DNA from 2 places in the Lelliottia sp. RD5 genome. Region 1 is predicted to be linked to the other one. Evidence: predicted binding sites of a transcription regulator. Region 1 holds the regulator's gene; the other holds the start of a gene.
The links. Region 1 encodes LexA, which represses DNA repair genes until DNA is damaged. Its sites were predicted from a motif close to TNCTGTATGTACATACAGNA; they were not measured.
Positions count from the first base shown of each region.

Region 2: the regulator LexA is predicted to act here: its motif matches at 2,777-2,796, upstream of umuD (translesion error-prone DNA polymerase V autoproteolytic subunit).

Region 1 is NZ_JBVYHQ010000005.1:35,545-41,522, reverse strand. Features, by position in the region: gene AC0LWE_RS15875 (conjugal transfer protein TraF) at 1-876, opposite strand, end outside; gene AC0LWE_RS15870 (cupin domain-containing protein) at 1,095-1,583, opposite strand; gene zur (zinc uptake transcriptional repressor Zur) at 1,700-2,215, shown strand; gene AC0LWE_RS15860 (CsbD family protein) at 2,300-2,509, opposite strand; gene dinF (MATE family efflux transporter DinF) at 2,655-3,974, opposite strand; gene lexA (transcriptional repressor LexA) at 4,041-4,649, opposite strand; gene AC0LWE_RS15845 (diacylglycerol kinase) at 4,759-5,127, opposite strand; gene plsB (glycerol-3-phosphate 1-O-acyltransferase PlsB) at 5,282-5,978, shown strand, end outside.
Region 2 is NZ_JBVYHQ010000010.1:98,175-104,152, forward strand. Features, by position in the region: gene AC0LWE_RS21040 (hypothetical protein) at 1-277, shown strand, start outside; gene AC0LWE_RS21045 (hypothetical protein) at 681-935, opposite strand; gene AC0LWE_RS21050 (plasmid partitioning/stability family protein) at 939-1,613, opposite strand; gene parM (plasmid segregation protein ParM domain-containing protein) at 1,616-2,587, opposite strand; gene umuD (translesion error-prone DNA polymerase V autoproteolytic subunit) at 2,818-3,249, shown strand; gene AC0LWE_RS21065 (Y-family DNA polymerase) at 3,249-4,520, shown strand; gene AC0LWE_RS21070 (hypothetical protein) at 4,735-5,978, opposite strand, start outside.

The DNA of each region.
Region 1 (5,978 bases):
ATCAATATCACGAGACATCAGGTTCTGCCCGCTCAAGCCTACCGTCCAGTTTTCACCAAAATCAGCGGTCACGCCGGCGTCCACGTTAAAGCCGGTATCATCCGTACGGTAACGGCTGCTGTTCCAGTCGTTACTGTCGTAGTCGTAAATGGAGGTGGTGTAGTTGTAGAGCCAGGTTTTCTGCAGTTTTGGTGTGATACCCACGGACACCGGGATATCCGCAATATCAAACTGGCGGGCAACCGCAACACCGTAGTCAGAGACAATGGCTGCTCGGCCTGATGCCGTGGAGTTGAGGTTTTTGGTAATTTGATCGGTGCCGTTTAATGCGGCGTCAAGCGCAACGCCACCCGCGACAATTTTGCTGTTCTGGATGCTGCGCAGATAATCAATATCTTGCTGATCGATAGAAGAGCTTACGCGAGCGTGCGCGTTGCCTTTCGCCACGAAGGCCACCGAGAGCACGTTATTAGGAATACTGACCGCAATACCCGCGCCCGCATTTGCACGCGCCGTTTTGCCTTTCAGACTACTGAGTTCATCAGCGAGATCTTTTGCCGCACCCTGGAACTGATTAACAGACCCTAATGGGTTAGCGATGATCTCTGCTGCCGTCAGGCTGTCCACGACATCGCTGTAGTGGTCGACTTTGTCACTGATGTCGTCGATTTGATCCTGAAGATTATCTTTATCCGTAATTCTGGCGCCAACGGACGGTAAAATGACGGTAATGTCATCATCCGGTTTGGCTTTAGCCAACAGCGCTGGGTTGATTAATACCCCGCTGCCATAATTGCCCGCCGCCACGCCCGTACCACCCATTGCGTCGCTACGCGCTTCCGTCCAGGTATTGGCTGCTCCCGCCTGATTTGCCATCAGCAGAGACACAGCGATGCTAACCACTGAAAATTTAAAAGTTTTTTTCACAGTATGCCCGTCTTATAGTGTTATTAAACAACCCCCGCTATTTACGCCCATACGGGAGCGAACTATTGCTGTGAATAGGAACCAAAAGACCTGCTATTTCCTTAAGTTAAATCACCCAACTGGCCTATTGTATTTGTGACGGCCCTCAATATTTATAGAAGAGGATATTATTTTCGCCCAGGTTTTCCGTCGTGGGGCCCAAAAAACTGCGGGGGATGGTCGACCCAGCGGTCTTCGCGTGTGGCGGCATACATAGGATTTAACGGGTAATAGATACGATTGTGTTTTTTGTTCGCTTCCCCTACCACCAGCAGCCGTACATCCTCGTCGGTGTTGTTGATAAAGGTGTGACACACGCCCGTCCCGGCAGGGAAACCGACGCTATCCCCTGGCTCCAGCTTCCACAGATAACCGTTGATCCACGCTTCCGGATGGCCCTCAATAACATGGATAAACTCTTCCTCGTCACTTTCTGCATGCGGATAGGACGTGCGACGCCCCGGCGGTAAACGCTCATGATGGATCCCAAGACGCCCCAGCCCCAGTTTGCGCGCCAACGGCGCACCAATCGCAAAGCGTTCGTCACTGTCCGGGTACGTTGAATCGTCAGCCCCCTCGACGTCACGCCAGTGTTGAATGCAGTCAGGTCTTTTCATTGTTTATCTCCCCATGTTGCGTTGCGTCAGGTATAGCACACCGCGTGGGATCTCGGCGTTTTTGACAGAACATGATAAAGTGAGGGTTTTCCGGCCGACTACTATTCGAGGTGCAAATGGATAAGACCACAACGCAGGAGCTGCTCGTGCAAGCTGAAAAGCTCTGTGCGCAACGCAATGTGCGCCTGACCCCGCAGCGCCTTGAAGTTTTGCGTTTGATGAGCCTGCAACAAAACGCGATCAGCGCCTACGATTTGCTTGATCTGCTGCGTGTTAACGAGCCGCAGGCTAAACCGCCTACGGTTTACCGGGCGCTTGATTTCCTGTTGGAACAGGGCTTTGTGCATAAAGTGGAATCAACAAATAGCTATGTGCTTTGCCATTTGTTCGATCAGCCGACGCACACCTCTGCGATGTTCATCTGCGATCGATGTAGTGCAGTGAAGGAAAAAGCGGCGGAAGGGGTTGAAGACATTATGCATACGCTGGCGGCAAAAATGGGCTTTGCGCTACGTCATAATGTGATTGAAGCACATGGCCTGTGTTCAGCCTGTGTGGAAGTAGAAGCGTGTAGCCATCAGGACGCGTGTCAGCACGATCACTCTATTCATGTGAAAAAGAAGCCGCGCTAAAATGCAAAGCGGGCGGCCATTAAGCCGCCCTCAGGGATAGTACGTCCTTGTACTTTCGGGTAGAACCTTTCGCTACGGAATTGCCTACCAGCGATAATCGTGACGTTTTTCCCAATCACCGACCTCTTTCTCGGCCTGATCTTTCTGGTAACCGTAACGTTCCTGAATTTTACCGACCAGCTGGTCACGCTTACCTTCAATGATGGTCATATCATCGTCAGTCAGCTTACCCCACTGCTCTTTCGCTTTACCTTTAAACTGCTTCCAGTTACCGCCGATTTCGTCTTTATTCATAATCATGTCCTCATCGTTCGGTTATCACGTAAATTTGTATCGTCCGTTACGTTCATTTCCTGCTGGACGTGATAATAATTGTAGACAAGGATTCGGCAGTCGTTTCGATATTCAGAATCTTTAACCATCTGGACAAAAGAAGCCGCTACGAGAACCAGCTGTTTTCGCGCCAGTGACGTCGCCAGATAACCCACAGCGAGAGGCCTCGCAGAGCAAGAAAGACAGCGAGTGCCAGCCACAAACCCTGGTTTCCCAAATAGGGAACGGTGAGCAACGTCAAACCGAAACCCGCCGCGGCTACCGCCATGCTATTGCGCATTTCTGCACCCCGTGTTGCGCCAATAAACATGCCATCCAGCAAATAGCACCAGACACCCGCCACCGGTAGCACCACTTGCCAGAAAATGTAGTGCCGTGCCAGCTCACGTAGTTCAGGTAATGACGTCAGTAGCGCGACGATATGCCCGCCAAAAAGAGCGTAAATTAGCGCAAACACCAGCGCGACCAGCCCGGACTGACGGCAGGCGGCTCGCCAGACCTCCTGTAATTTCCCGGCCTGTCGCGCACCGAAAGCCTGACCGGAGTGCGCTTCAACGGCATAGGCAAAACCATCCAGCGCGTAGGCGGTAAATGTCAGCAGCGTCATTAGCACCGCGTTGACCGCAACGATCTCAGGCCCAAGACGCGCGCCCAATACGGTCATCGCACCGAAGCATAGCTGGAGCAATAAAGAGCGCAACATGATGTCGCGGTTCAGCGCCAGCAGCTTGCGCATATTGCCCCGCCATGCATTTTTCAGCAGCGCGAGTGTGACGCCACGCATCACCAGCACGCGTTTCACCATCCATAAGCCGATAAGGAACGTGGCATATTCCGCGATGACGGTTGCCAGTGCGGCACCCTGCACATTCATATGCAAACCCATCACCAGCCACAGATCGAGAACGATATTCAGGATATTCCCCACCACCAGCAAAATGAACGGGGCACGGACATATTGCACGCCGAGCAACCAGCCAAGCAGCACGAGGTTAGCGAGCGATGCAGGGGCGCTGAGCCAGCGAATTTCCAGAAAACGGCGCGCCTGTGCCAGCACCGCCTCGCTGCCGCCGACGATATGCAGCGCCAGATCGATGAGAGGCGCACGCAATACGACAATCAGCAGCCCGGCACCTAATGCCAGGATCAGCGGCTGAACCAGCGCCCGCCCAAGGCGAACGGGATCTTTCGCGCCAAAAGCCTGGGCTGTCAGTCCGGTTGTGCTCATGCGCAAAAACAGGAGCAGCATAAAGAGGAAGCTGGTCGCCATCGCGCCAATCGCGATGCCACCTAAATAAACAGGAGAATCCAGATGTCCAATGACGGCCGTATCCACCAGTCCAAGCAAAGGAACGGTGATATTGGAAAAAATCATTGGCAGCGCAAGACGCCATAATGCCTTGTCTGAAGTTGTCAGCAGAGACATAGGAAATTACCGGAAGCGAGATAAGACAGCCAGGCTGCGCGGATGGCGCAGCCTGTCAGAGAGAAATTACAGCCATTCACCGTTGCGGATAACGCCAACCGCCAGTCCTTCAATAGAGAAGGTTTGCTCGCGCAGATCCACCACAATTGGAGAAAACTCGCTGTTTTCAGGCAGAAGTTGCACAGTGTTGCCCTGTTTTTTCAGGCGCTTAACCGTCACTTCGTCGTCAATACGCGCAACCACGACCTGTCCGTTACGCACATCCTGAGTTTTATGAACAGCCAACAGATCGCCGTCCAGAATACCAATATCCTTCATGGACATACCGCTAACACGCAGTAAGAAATCTGCGCTCGGCTTGAACATACCCGGATCGACCTGATAGTGGCCTTCAATGTGCTGCTGTGCCAGCAACGGCTCACCCGCCGCAACGCGACCGATAAGAGGGATGCCCGTTTCTTCTTCCACCAGTAAGCGGATACCGCGTGACGCGCCTGAAACAATCTCAAGCACACCTTTACGTGCCAGCGCTTTAAGATGCTCTTCAGCGGCGTTTGGTGAACGGAAGCCCAGGCGCTGAGCGATTTCCGCACGCGTGGGTGGCATTCCCGTCTGGCTGATGTGATCCCTGATGAGATCAAACACCTCTTGCTGTCTGGCCGTTAACGCTTTCATTCCGCCCCCTGGGTGTATATACAGTTATGCTGTGAGTATATACAGTCAAAGGCGAATTTGGAATCAAAAACTGCACAAAAAACCAGAGACTTATTCGATTCCTGAAAGCTTATCGAAAATGTGACCAAAGGAGAGTGACCCAGGTAATGACAGCGATGATAATCGCCAGCAGTACAGCGGCAGAGCCCATGTCTTTCGCACGACCAGAAAGCTCGTGGAAATCAGAACCAATACGGTCAACAACGGCTTCGATAGCGCTGTTGAGAATCTCCACTATCATCACCAAAAGCACGGAGCTGATGAGAAGTACGCGGGTGATAGCATCGACATCAAGGAAGCACGCAATAATCACGGCAATAATGGCGGCAACGCCTTCTTGCCGGAAGGCGGCTTCATTTATCCATGCTGCGCGGAAACCTTTCCATGAATATCCGGCTGCTTTGATGATTCGGGTAAACCCAGTGGTATTATTGGCCATTAAAAGAACCTTTTATTAGATTTGACGTCAGTAACAAGGGCTGCAGCGGGTTTCGCAGCAGCCTGAAGTATGACGGGTAACAACAGAAATCTTGCGCGCTTTCTGTTATCCTTGCGCCGCAATTGCATTATTAACCAGAGGCTTTACATCGTTTATGTCCGGCTGGCCACGAATTTACTACAAATTACTTAATTTACCATTAAGCGTACTGGTAAAAAGTAAGTCTATCCCGGCGGAACCTGCGCTGGAATTAGGGCTCGATACCTCGCGCCCTATTATGTACGTTTTGCCTTATAACTCGAAGGCAGACTTACTGACGCTGCGCGCCCAATGTCTGGCGCACGATTTACCGGATCCTTTGGAACCCCTGGAGATCGACGGCACTCTCCTTCCTCGCTATGTGTTTATCCACGGCGGGCCGCGCGTGTTTACCTATTACACGCCGAAAGAAGAGTCGATCAAACTGTTCCACGACTATCTTGATCTGCACCGCAGTAACCCCGATCTGGACGTCCAGATGGTGCCAGTGTCGATCATGTTTGGTCGTCGTCCAGGGCGTCAAAAAGGCGACGAGAATCCGCCATTGCGCATGCTTAACGGCGTGCAAAAATTCTTTGCCGTGTCATGGTTGGGTCGCGATAGTTTTGTTCGTTTCTCGCCGTCTGTGTCGTTACGACGCATGGCTGATGAGCACGGTACCGATAAAATTATTGCCCAAAAACTGGCACGCGTTGCGCGTATGCACTTCGCCCGTCAGCGTTTAGCGGCTGTGGGGCCACGATTGCCCGCGCGTCAGGATCTGTTCAACAAACTGCTGGCGTCCAAAGCGATTGCCCGCGCGGTTGAAGACG
Region 2 (5,978 bases), on a different contig from region 1:
ATCAACAGAATATAGCCTCCAGTTAACCACTGATGATACGGCTGAAATGCAGACGTATCTCTCAACGGTACTTACCCGCCATGCTGAGGGAGCGTTATTACATGAGGCGGCCGTCGGTGAACTAATGATGCTGTGCATGCTGATTAACACGGGAGATAAACAGGGCCTGAATCGCAGGATTCGCGAGTTTATTCAGCAGGAAAATGGCGGGAACTGGCCCAGTACGACGGGCAATCCTTCCGGTTCAGGAAGAGGAAATGCGCCAGAAAAGGCTTAACGATTAAGATGTCACGACTTTTTTAAACCCCGCCAGTGCGGGGTTTTTAGTCTCAGTCGCAAGACGGATGTCAGAGTTAATCGACCAGGTTTACTCACCGATGCTACCCCGCAACAGGTACCTGGTACTGTACACGAAAACACCGTCCCGATGGGGCCGGGTTATAAACATCATCCACTACCTGCAGGGCATTCCGGTCATTTCTGCCCTTTTCACTGCCTGTCAGTACAAGCCTTGAAAATATTCAGGAATATATTCTTCGGAGAGTATTCCTTAAAGCATAATTGTGATTTACATCACAATTAAACACTCTATAATCGCCGAAAAATTACGCTACACGATTCGACGGCAGGGCTGAGATGTCACCCAGCCGTTTTTTTTTGCACCGTGAGCGGCCTGCATGTCAGGCAGATTTTTTACTGTCAAAGGCCAGGATAACGCCGAGGCAGAGCAGCACAGCGTAACAGAGCTGCAGCGCGATCGTCATCGGGAGCGAGATATCGTCAACCAGAAGTAATGGCACGACAGTGGCCACACCCAGCAACATCATCCCTCTGCCCGTCTTTTTTACCCGTTCAGGCCACTGGGCTTCAGGGACGTTCCGGGCGCGCAGAATATGGTGAATGTACTGCTCGGCCGTTCGCTTAATGACTGACATATTTCACTCTCCGAATGCCCTTCGCATATTTTTCTTTATCCCGGCGGTTTGCGTATCCGTTGACGGAGTGACTGACGATACCGGTTTCTCCGGGATGACCGCCGCAGTGCCGGCGCCCGTCATCCCGGAGCCAGCCATCTGCTGAACCAGAACCTGCAGCTCACTGACCGAGGCGGGCGGAACCGGCATGCTGGCCAGCAGACGCGGCAGTTCAGGTGCCATCGTATGTAGCGCCAGACCGGTGATAATCAGGTTTCTCAGCAGTTCACCGCGCAGACGGGATGAAACACCCGACAGCAGGCTTTCGACACGTTCACTGCTCCGGTCATCCTGAAGCGCCAGGGTGTAACGCCGGCGCCGGGATTCAGCCTCCGGCGACATCGCCCGTGCCGTCACGCCGGCGTCAGGCTCATCCGCCAACCCGGACAATGACGACCATCTTCCGGCTACCAGCGCCATTAAGGCGTAAAGCCGGCGGGCGCTCAGCTGACCGTCAAAGAATACCGGGATGAGTGCCGGTAAACGGGTGTCGGTCTGGTACACCACCGCGCCGGCGGTGGTGACGGTTCGGATAAAATCACCGCGCAGGGGCTGCGAGATGGTGTTGATCGTCGCCATTGCCGCGATATCGGTGTAATCGTCGCTGTGAAGATAGAAAGAATACTGGCCGTCCGGCACGTTTAATCCTCTTTATTGTACAGGGCAATCTCTCTGGCCAGTGCCAGCTGCGGATCGCCAATAACCTCTATACGGTCAGGAGCCAGAGGCCACACCTGACGGATAGCCTCTTCAATGAGAGATGCCCCTCCCCCGACCAGGAATACCCGGTTAACATTCCTGAAGGCCGTCAGCTCACTGGTGACACGCGCTCCCAGGGAGGTAATCGCCTCTGCAATCTTATTCCGGACATCATCAATTTTACCGGCATCGTTGATCACACGCTGCAGATAATCACGGTCATTCCGGTTACGGATGACCGTGTCAGCAATCATGGCACTGGTTTCACTGTCGGCAGCACGCAGTGCGCCTGCTGCTGCACGTGTCACCTGTGACACCCCGACTGAGGGATTGCCGTGTACGGCACTGATATCATCGAACTGGCCAACAATCACACCCGCATCGAGCGTGGTTCCACCGAGATCGATAATCAGGGTGGTTTCACCCGGTCCGGGCCGGAGTTCAGCAAGCCGGGTGAACGCCGCCGGCAGTGATTCCGGCATGACCTTCACGTCCGCCACGGTGAATGCCGTGCCCTTATTGATAGTCAGCCCGCGCATGAGGTTTTCCCGTTTGCGGCGGATGTTCTCCTCATTACGCTGACAGTCCCCGTCGTAATACTCACTCAGGGGCAGCGTGACTGTCAGGCTCACCGGCTGCGGCTCAAGTCCGCTGCTCAGCAGGGCATGATGCACGGCCAGCAGGTTGAGATCGCCGTACTGATAATCCACGTTTGTGGTCGGGATGGCATCGCGGCTGACACTGTCCCAGGTATATTTCAGCGTCCCGACCTGATAGTTGAACGTCGCCGTACTGAATTCCGCCACCTTCCAGCCATGCCGGAAAGAGTTTGCCGAGACCCGGGTCCGCAGCGCGTCACCCTCAAACCATGCCAGCTTAACATTAGTCGAACCATCATCGCAGTAAATATTCATCATTATGCTCCATCAATTAAACTCAATTTGATACATATCATAAGAGCAAAACGAGAATATAAAAGCCTTATTTCTCATAATGAGCAACTAAAAAGCATCACATTGATATTTTCTATCCTATTGAGCAACTTACAACGCGCACTACGAGCACCTCCCTGGCGCTCTGGCTTATCGACGAAGTGTCAAATATACTGTGTTTATAACCAGTATATTTAGCATCAGGAGGAAACATGAAATTGCAGCTTCTCAGTCCGGGAAAAGACATCCCGCCGCAGACCCATCCGTTGTTTTCAGACCTGGCCAGCTGTGGTTTTCCCAGCCCGGCCCAGGATTACGTCACCGCCGATCTGGATTTGCATGAGTACTGTATCCGCCATCCGAGCGCCACCTACTATCTGCGTGCAAGCGGAGACAGCATGTCAGACGGCAGTCTGTACAACGGCGATTTGCTGGTCGTGGACAGTGCTGAGAAGCCGCAGCATGGCGATATTGTGGTAGCCAGTCTGCAGGGTGAGTTTACCGTCAAACGTCTGTTGCTGAGGCCACAGCTGGTCCTGCAGCCCATGAACGCCGCCTGGTCCCCGATTTATCCGGACCCCGACGAACTGGATATCTTCGGCGTTGTGACCCACATCATTCACCGTCCACGGGAGATGTACTGATGTTCGCCCTGGCCGATGTGAACAGCTTTTACGCCAGCTGTGAGCGGGTTTTTCGCCCGGATCTGAAGGGAAAACCGGTGGTGGTGCTCAGCAATAATGATGGCTGTGTGATCGCAAGAAGCGCGGAGTCAAAACCCTGGATAAAAATGGGCACCCCGTGGTTCCAGATGAAGAACAACGCTTACCCGGAAAAAATACACGTTTTTTCAAGTAACTATGAGCTTTACGCTTCAATGTCAGCACGGGTGATGAGCTGTCTGGAAGAACTTGCTCCGAGGGTGGAGCAGTACAGTATTGACGAGATGTTCCTCGACCTGACTGGTGTGGAACACTGCATGGATCTGGAAGACTTCGGTCGGCAGCTGCGCCAGCACGTCTATGACTGTACGCGCCTGACCATTGGCGTGGGAGCAGGTCCCAGTAAAACTTTAGCAAAATCAGCACAATGGGCCTCAAAGGAATGGAAACAGTTCCGTGGTGTTCTCGCACTGACACCCGGTAATCCTGCCCGCACACGTAAACTGCTTTCACTGCAGCCGGTGGAGGAGATTTGGGGGGTGGGAAACCGTATTGCTAAAAAACTGCATGTCCTGGGGATCAAAACGGCGCTCGACCTGGCCCTGACAAACCCGACGTTTGTGCGCAAAAACTTTTCCGTTGTTCTGGAACGTACCGTTCGTGAACTGAATGGAGAAAGTTGTATTGCGCTTGAGGAAGTACCTCCCACCAAACAGCAGATCGTCTGCAGCAGAAGTTTTGGCGAAAAAATTACGGATTATGACTCGCTTCGTCAGGCGGTCTGCCAGTACGCAGAAAGGGCCGCAGAGAAGCTGCGGGGAGAACGACAATATTGCCGGCATATCTCAGTCTTCGTGAAAACATCGCCTTTCGCCGTCAGGGAGCCCTACTACGGCAACGTGGCCACCGAAAAACTGCTCACTCCAACTCAGGACACCCGGGACATCGTGGCGGCCGCCACCACAGCACTGGAGCGCGTCTGGAAAGACGGGCACCGGTTTGCCAAAGCGGGCGTCATGCTGAATGACTTCACCGGTTCAGGTGTGACTCAGCTGCAGCTGTTCGACGAACGTCCTCCGCGTCCTCACAGTGCAGAACTGATGAAAGTTATCGATGGGATAAATCAGTCAGCTCTGGGACAGGTCTGGTTCGCTGGGCGAGGAATTGCGCCATTATGGCAGATGAAAAGGGACATGCTGTCTCCTGCTTACACAACCCGCTGGAAAGACATTCCGTTAGCCATGATCAGTTAATGTCGAAGAATATATCGCAATGGCACTGGATCGGTTGTTCTTACAGATGGGCTGCTGTTAGACCCGTGCCTATTTAAAATGTCAGTACTTTAACTGCCTGTTTAACTTCACGCATCATGAAGGTAAAACCTCATATCTTTTGGTCAACCGTATTGCATTCTGCCTAGCATCCAGTCATTTAGCCGCCCTAAAGATATGCCTCAGCAAAATGCTGTTAAAAGTTATTTTTGGGGGGGGCGGGCCAGTCAGGAGGATCAGTAAGCAGTATCCCTTCCTGACGCATCAAGTTATGCGTTTCAGCCTTTCGCTCAATGTAATCAACTGAGTCATAACCCATCGTTTCAATAATCAACGTTGTAACAGTTTGCTTGCTGATAGGTGCGACGTTCAAAATAAAATCGGGGTGAATAACTTCCTCAGATCCATCCTTGAACGTTCTCATCGTAAATAGTGGCTTGCTGAGACTAAGTGATTCAGGATGATTTGTTTGATGAGATGCAAACTCGCATGCACTGATGATTGTTTTAAGAGTAGATTTCTCTAGATTGCTGTCTACCGGGACTGGATTATCCAGCGTAAAAGCTGCATGTGCATATGCGTCGTGGCAATACACCATACCTTTTCCATCTCGTCGGTATTCTAGAATAGTCCAGTAAGGCCCCCTACTTCCGGCGTTAAGATAGTGCTCACCATTTATGGTTACTCGCGTCTCGGGACTGTGTGTGAACGTTTTCCCCCTGACACTAAAGGTCACGCTTTCTCTTGATACCTCTGCCGCAAGGCCGACAACATACACACATAATTCCTTATCCATGCTGCTAATACCGTTACTGGCTTCCAGCTTTTTAAGCATCTCCTCAATCTTTTCTATTGGCAACCATGGCGAGCATGTGATCAGGTCAGCAAGGATAGTGCCATTTTTCATGGTATAGGTCTCAAGCACATTTTTAACGAACTGTATTGCTCTGGCCAGCCCTGGAGGCTTGTAATCAACTCCCAGTTCGAGTTGATTTATCCCAGCAGCCTGAATAAGAGTCAGTAATTTTCTACCCAGCGCAGGAACTGGTTTAAGTGGTTTTCGTCTTGCTTTGCGTAGATGCGGAAGTCCCTTACCCTGTTTGGCTTTAGCTTGTTCTTTTCGGTCAGGTAACCAGTCATCCACCCCGACAGGATTTAGCGGGCTTGTTTTCCCTTCTTGGGATTTGGAGGCTATGTCTCTTTCTTTCTTTATGCGATACAAAGGACACGTCTCATTATGCAGCATGGATGTCTTGACGTGTCTTAGATATGATCTTTCCACCTCACAGTTGTAAGGCCCTGTCAGGTTTTGCTCAAGTTCAACACAATCGCATTCTATCCATAACTCCTTTCTGTCCATCTCTTCAAGAATGATATTGGTGATACGCAAATCAGTCTGAGAGGTTTTCCTAGATTGGCTGAACACATGCAGAATGGATT